Paludibaculum fermentans: one gene and its partner. The protein of the gene in region 2 interacts with the protein of the main gene of each other region in a pairwise test. Links are inferred from orthologs where the notes say so. Each region holds a gene or a part of one and is shown on either strand. Other genes may lie near its edges.

Region 1 (3,436 bases), 7.5 Mb from region 2 along the record:
GGTGGCACGCTGGTGGCGCTGGATACGGCGACTGAGCTGCCGTTGGCTTTGTTTCCCATTGGAGTGCGCGGCGTTCTGCGGAGCGGGGAAGAGGAGACCTCGGGCGGCTGGTCGTGCCCCGGGTCCCTACTGCACCTGAATGTCGACACCTCGCACCCGTTGGCGGCGGGCGTGGCGAAGGACGCGATTGCGACCTCCACCGGCGGCCAGGCGTTCGATGTCACGATGCTGCCGGAGTTCAACCAGGGCGATCGCGAAGTGAAGGTCGTGGCCAGCTATGCTAAACAGAATCTGCTGGCCAGCGGCTGGATCGCGGGCGAGCGCATCGTGGCCGGCAAGCCCGCGGTGGTTTCGGCACGCATGGGGCAGGGGCGGGTCGTGCTGATCGGTTTCCGGGCGCAGTTCCGCGGTCAGAGTTTCGGGACCTTCAAGTTCCTGCTGAACGCGATCTACCAGAGCGCCGGGCAGAACTAGGAAATAGAGGAGGGAGAGCCGGGCGGCCGGCTCTCCTGTCTCACGGAAGGGCTGGTTTCTCAGCCCTTGATCACGATATTCACCAGCTTGCCGGGTAGCGTGATGACCTTGACGATGGGGCGGCCGGCGATGAACGCCAGCACCTTCTCGTCGGCCAGGGCGAGCGCTTCCTGCTCCTCTTTGGTGGAGCCGTGGGCGGCGGTGATGCGGCCGCGCAGCTTGCCATTGACCTGCACCGGGATCTCCAGCGCCTCTTCCTTGGCCAGTTCAGGATCGAAGGCCGGCCAGGACTGGCGGAAGACGGGTCCGGTTCTACCGATGGTGGCCCAGAGCTCTTCGGCGGCATAGGGCGCGAAGGGCGCGATGAGCAGCGTGAGCTTGGCGGCCACTTCCTGCCGGACGGCTGGGGACATGCCCGCTTCGGCGGCCTGCAGCGCGTTCAGCAGCTCCATCAACGCCGCGATGGACGTGTTGAAGTGCCAGCGGTTGTCGAAGTCTGACGTGATCTTGCGGATGGTCTGGTGGAGCTTGCGCAGGGCCTGGGCGTCGGTCTCGCCGCTACCCTCGGTGGCGTCGGCATTGCGCGTGACCCACTTGAAGAGGCGCGTCAGGAAACGGTACTGCCCCTCGACGCTGGACTCGTTCCAGTCCATGTTCTTCTCGGGCGGAGCCGCGAACAGCGTGAACAGGCGACAGGTGTCGGCGCCGTACTTTTCCACCATTTCGTCGGGATCGACGATGTTGCCCTTGGACTTGGACATCGTCTGCCCGTTCAACTGCACCATGCCCTGGGTGAACAGGTTTTTGAAGGGCTCGTCGACCTTCACCAGGCCGATGTCGCGCATCACCTTGCACCAGAAGCGCGAGTACAGCAGGTGCAGGATGGCGTGGGTGACGCCGCCGATGTACTGGTCCACCGGGAACCAGGGCTGGACGGTCTCCGGCGTGAATGGCAGCTTGTCGTTCTTCGGATCGACGTAGCGGAAGAAGTACCACGAGGAGTCGACGAACGTGTCCATCGTGTCGGTTTCGCGCTGGGCCGGCCCGCCGCACTTGGGGCAGGTGGTGTTCAGGAAGCTGGGATGGTTGGCGAGCGGCGATTTGCCCTGGCCGGTGAGTTCGACGTCGGAAGGCAGCAGGACGGGCAACTGGTCGTCCGGTACGGGCACGACCCCGCACGCCGGGCAGTGCACAACCGGGATCGGCGTGCCCCAGTAGCGCTGGCGGGAGACGCCCCAGTCCTTCAGGCGGTAAGTGATGGCGGCTTCGCCGAAGCCGTTCTCCTTCGCGCGGGCGCTCATCAGTTTGCGGGCGTCGGCGCTGGGCAGGCCGGACCATTCGCCGGAGTTCTCGACGATGCCGTATTCGGTGAACGGCTCGGTGGCGATGATCGCCAGCGGACCGTCGACGGGCCGGATGACGGGCACGATGGAGATGCCGTACTTCGTACAGAACTCGAAGTCGCGTTCGTCGTGAGCGGGCACCGCCATGATGGCGCCGGTGCCGTAGCCCCACAGCACGAAGTTGGCGATCCAGATGGGGACCGTGGCTCCGTTATAAGGGTTCACGGCGTAGTGGCCTGTGAAGAACCCTTCCTTGACGAGGTTCTCGGGATCCTTGCGGCTCTGGTCGTCGACCATCGCCTTCAACTGGACGGCCAGCGCGCCCTCGCAGAGCTGCTTGGAGAGCGGGTGCTCCGGCGCGAGGATGACGCAGGTGGCGCCGTAGATGGTGTCGACGCGGGTGGTGAAGACGCGGATCTTCTGGTCGGTGCCGGCCAGGCCGAAGTCGACCTCGGTGCCCTGGCTGCGGCCAATCCAGTTGCGCTGCATGGTGAGCACCTGGGACGGCCAGCCGGCCTCGATCTGCTTCATGTCGTCGAGCAACTGCTCGGCGTAGGCCGTGATGCGCAGGAACCACTGAACCAGTTCGCGCTGTTCAACGGGTGTGGTTTCGTGACGCCAGCAGCAGCCGTTCTCCACCTGCTCGTTGGCGAGCACGGTGGCGCACTCCGGGCACCAGTTGACGAGGGAGACCTTGCGGTACGCCAGGTCCCGCTCCATCATGCGCAGGAAGAACCACTGGTTCCAGCGGTAGTATTCGGGCTCACACGTGGAGACTTCGCGGTCCCAGTCATAGGCGAAGCCCATGCGCAGGAGCTGCTTCTTCATGTGAGCGATGTTGGAGTGGGTCCACTCGCTGGGGTGGCGGTTGTTCTTTATGGCCGCGTTCTCGGCGGGCAGGCCGAAGGCGTCCCAACCCATGGGGTGGAGCACGTCGAAGCCGCGCATCCACTGGTAGCGGGCGAGCGTGTCTCCAATCGAGTAGTTCCGCACATGGCCCATGTGGAGACGGCCGCTGGGGTAAGGCAGCATCTCAAGGACGTAGTAGCGGGGCTTGGTGCCGTCGTTGACGGCTTTGTAGAGCTCAGGGTCGGCGGTCCAGCGCTGGCTCCAATTCAGCTCGATTTCCTGGTGGTTGTACGGCTTTTCCGGCATAGTGATTTCAGTGCGTCCACATTGCGTTGGTCGTCGCCCGGCTGGTCGATGGGGGTCTCCAGCACAAACGCCTTATCCCGCAGTTTCGGATGGTTCAGAATCCTGCGAAACCCTTCCAACCCGATGTGACCTTCTCCTATGTTCGCATGCCGGTCCAGTTTGGAGGCGAAGGCCCCCTTGGAATCGTTGGTGTGGATGACTGGGATGTTCTCCAGGCCCAGGATCCTTTCCGCATCGCTAACTGTCTGATTCAGCCCGGCTTCGGTGGAAACATCGAAGCCTGAAACGTACAGGTGGCAGGTGTCCAGGCAGTAGCCGATGGGGTAGGGCACCTGGTTCAAGGCGAGGTCACGGATGGCTGTGAGGTCCTCAAACGTGCGGCCGATGGTATTGCCGGCGCCGGCCGTGTTCTCCAGCAGCAGCGTGAGGACCTCCGGCTTGAGACCTTTCGATGCCGTTTCCAG
Region 2 (3,233 bases):
AGCGTGGCCAGGGCGAAGTGCCAGCGGTGGTCCTTCAGCCAGCGGGTGGAGTGCTCGCCGAGCTCCTTGCCAAGGTAAGCCAGGCCGAGATAGCGCGGGAACTTGCCGGCGGCCATGACGAGCAGGAAGACCCAGGGGCGGACTCCGAGGGCTCCGGCGCACAGGACAAAGACCTTCATGGGCAGCGGGACCACGGGGACCAGGGCCGGGATGAAGACGGTCACCAGGCCGTAGTGGGCGAACCAGCGTCGGAACTTCATGGCGCGGCGGCCGCTGGCCTTCTCGTCGAGGTAGCGTTCGCCACCTTTGCGGGCGGCCCAGAAGAGGGCGAGGCTGCCGATCAAGGCGCCCAGGACGGCCAGCAGGCCGCTGCTGTAGGCCGAGTCGGGCCGGGTCCAGGCCAGGAAGATCACCAGATAGTCGGGGCCGCCGGGATTCGGCAGGCCAATGCCGTCTATCAGCGCGACCAGAAACGCACCCATCGGGCCCAGGGCCTTTAGGAACTCAAGAAATCCACTCATTCGTTTGTTGCCGATCCGATCCTGCCGAGTAGTGTGGCTTCGTCCCACACCTCGATATTCAATTCGCGCGCCTTGTCGAGTTTGGAGCCGGCCTCTTCGCCCGCCACCACGACGCTGGTCTTCTTGCTGACGGAGCCGGTGACTTTGCCGCCCGCGGCTTCAATGCGCGCCTTGGCCTCTTCGCGGGAGAGGTTCGGCAGCGTGCCGGTGAGGACGAACACCATGCCCAGGAAGGGGCCGGACGCCGGACGGACGGCGGCCTCGTGGGTGAACTTCAATTCGTAGCCGCGCAGGCGGCGCACCAGTTCCTGATTGTGCGATTCGGCGAAGAAGCGGCGGATGCTCTCGGCGATCTTGGGGCCGACCTCTTCGATGGCCTGCAGCCGCGCTTCGCTGGCTTCCATCAGCGCGTCCATGCTCTCCAGGCTATCGGCCAGGAACTGCGCGGTGCGTTCGCCGACAAAGGGGATGCCCAGGCCGGCGATGAGGCGCGGCAGGGGCCGCTGCTTGGAGGTCTGTATGTTGTCCCAGATCTTCTTGGCGGACTTTTCGCCCATGCGCTCGAGGTCGCGGAGCTGCTCGACGGTGAGTTCGTAGAGATCGGCCACGCTACGGACCAGGCCCTTGGCGACGAGTTGATCGACCAGGGCGTCGCCCATCCCGTCGATGTCCATGACGGTCCGGGCGGCAAAGTGGAGGATGCTCTCGCGCAGGCGGGCAGGGCAGTTGGTGTTGACGCAGCGGCTGGCCACTTCGCCCTCGGCCCGCATGACGGGCGACTGGCAGACCGGGCAGGTCTTGGGCATGACGAAGGCGCGGCGGCCGTCGGGGCGTTTCGTCACGGCCACGACTTTGGGGATGACGTCGCCGCTGCGTTCGATGAGAACGGTGTCGCCGATGGCGAGGTCGAGCCGGGCGATCTCCTCTTCGTTGTGGAGCGTGGCGTTGGAGACGGTGACGCCGCTGACGGTGACCGGCTTCAGGCGGGCGACGGGGGTGAGGGCTCCGGTGCGGCCCACCTGGACATCGACGCCTTCCAGGACGGTTTCGGCCTGGCGGGCGGTGAATTTGTAGGCGATGGCCCAGCGGGGGAACTTGGCGGTCCAGCCGAGCTGGCGCTGCTGCGGGATGGAGTCGACTTTGGCCACGACGCCGTCGATCTCGTAGGGCAGGTTGTCGCGCAGTTCGCCCACTTCGTTGCAGAAGGTGGTGAGTTCCTCGAGGTTGGCGCAGAGGCGGCGGCGCGGATTCACCCGGAAGCCCATCGACTTCATGGCGTCGAGCGAGGCCCAATGGCTATCTTTGGCCGGTTGCCCGTCGACCAGGAGGAAATAGGCGTGGTATTCCAATTGGCGGTTCGAGGTAATGGTGGGGTCCAGGACCCGCAGTGACCCGGCGGCGGAGTTGCGCGGATTGGCGTAAAGGGGCAATTCCTGGGCGGCGCGCTCCTTGTTCAGTTTCTCGAACGAGGCCTTCGGCATGATGACTTCGCCGCGCACTTCGAACTTGGGCCATTCGGCTTCGACGCGCAGGGGCAGGGAACGGATGGTGCGGGCGTTCTCCGTCACGTCTTCGCCCACGGTGCCGTCGCCGCGGGTGATGGCCTGGGTCAAGATGCCGTTCTCGTAGTGGACTGCCATGGACAGGCCGTCGAGCTTGAGCTCGGCCGCGTACTGATACTCCTGGCCGGCGAGCAGCTCGCGGACGCGGCTGTCGAACGCCTGCAACTCCTCTGGATTCAAGGCGTTGTCCAGGCTGAGCATGGGCGCGCTGTGGCGCACTTTGACGAAGCCCTCGCGCACGGCGCCGCCCACCCGGCGGGTGGGGGAATCGGGCGGCACGGGGATGTCCTTGTGCTCCTGCTCCAGGGCCTGGAGCTGGCGCATCAGCCCGTCGTATTGGGCGTCGGAGATCTCCGGAGCGTCCAGCACGTAGTACAGGTATTCGTGCCGCCTCAACTGGGCGCGCAAGTCATCCATCTGTTGCCGGGCAGTCACTATCTATAATCGTAACTACGTGTCCGATCCCAACGCATCTCGAACCTTGGCCTCTTTGGTCTACAATCCCGTCGCCGGAAAGCTTTTTCGCCGTCCCCAGATGATCGCCGAGGCCCAGCGCCTGCTGGAACCGCATGTCGGAACCATCCGGCTGTGTCCCACGACCGGGCCGGATACCGCGGGCCCGATCGCCCGGAAAGCGATCGATGAGGGCTCGAACCTCGTGTTTGTCGCGGGGGGCGACGGAACGATCAATGAAGTGATCGCCGGAATGGCGGGTTTGCAGGTGCCGCTGGGGATCCTGCCGGCCGGGACGGCCAACGTCCTGGGCATGGAGACAGGGATCGGCGGGAACCTGGTGCGGGCCGCGACCAGATTCCAGGACTTGGAGCCGGCGACGATCTCGTTGGGGCGGATGACGGCTCCGGGGAAGCCGGCGCGGTATTTCGCCTGCATGGCGGGTGTCGGGCTGGATGCGCGGATTGTGCGGATGGTGAGTCCGGAGTTCAAGCGGCGCTGGGGCAAGCTGAGCTATTGGGAGGGCGGCTTCGCCCAGGTGGGCAAAAAGCTGCCGGAGTTCGATGTGGTGATGGATGGGAAGCGGTCGCGCTGCAGTTTTGCGCTGGTCAGCCGGGTGCGGAACTACGGCGGCGATCTGGAGATCGCACGGCATGCCAACCTGCTCAGCGATCAGTTCGCCGTGGTGTTGTTCGAG

What was found.
Region 1: the proteins of ligA (region 2) and leuS interact in binary tests that used the Escherichia coli proteins (3 or more experiments, as listed by UniProt). The link is inferred for Paludibaculum fermentans from one-to-one orthologs.

What each region holds. Positions count from the first base shown.
Region 1 is NZ_CP063849.1:1,790,881-1,794,316, reverse strand. Bases 254-3,372 are described here. They hold leuS (leucine--tRNA ligase), read right to left. Parts: upstream 2,973-3,372; coding sequence 534-2,972; downstream 254-533. Other genes in these bases: IRI77_RS07105 (deoxyribonuclease IV), read right to left, coding at 2,933-3,372; IRI77_RS07115 (M14 family metallopeptidase), read left to right, coding at 254-474. Also shown: more of IRI77_RS07115, read left to right, coding at 1-253; more of IRI77_RS07105, read right to left, coding at 3,373-3,436.
Region 2 is NZ_CP063849.1:9,331,458-9,334,690, forward strand. The notes cover bases 10-2,925. They hold ligA (NAD-dependent DNA ligase LigA), read right to left. Parts: upstream 2,501-2,925; coding sequence 518-2,500; downstream 10-517. Other genes in these bases: IRI77_RS37040 (YqaA family protein), read right to left, coding at 10-521; IRI77_RS37050 (diacylglycerol/lipid kinase family protein), read left to right, coding at 2,565-2,925. In the rest of the region: more of IRI77_RS37040, read right to left, coding at 1-9; more of IRI77_RS37050, read left to right, coding at 2,926-3,233. UniProt on the Escherichia coli protein: DNA ligase that catalyzes the formation of phosphodiester linkages between 5'-phosphoryl and 3'-hydroxyl groups in double-stranded DNA using NAD as a coenzyme and as the energy source for the reaction.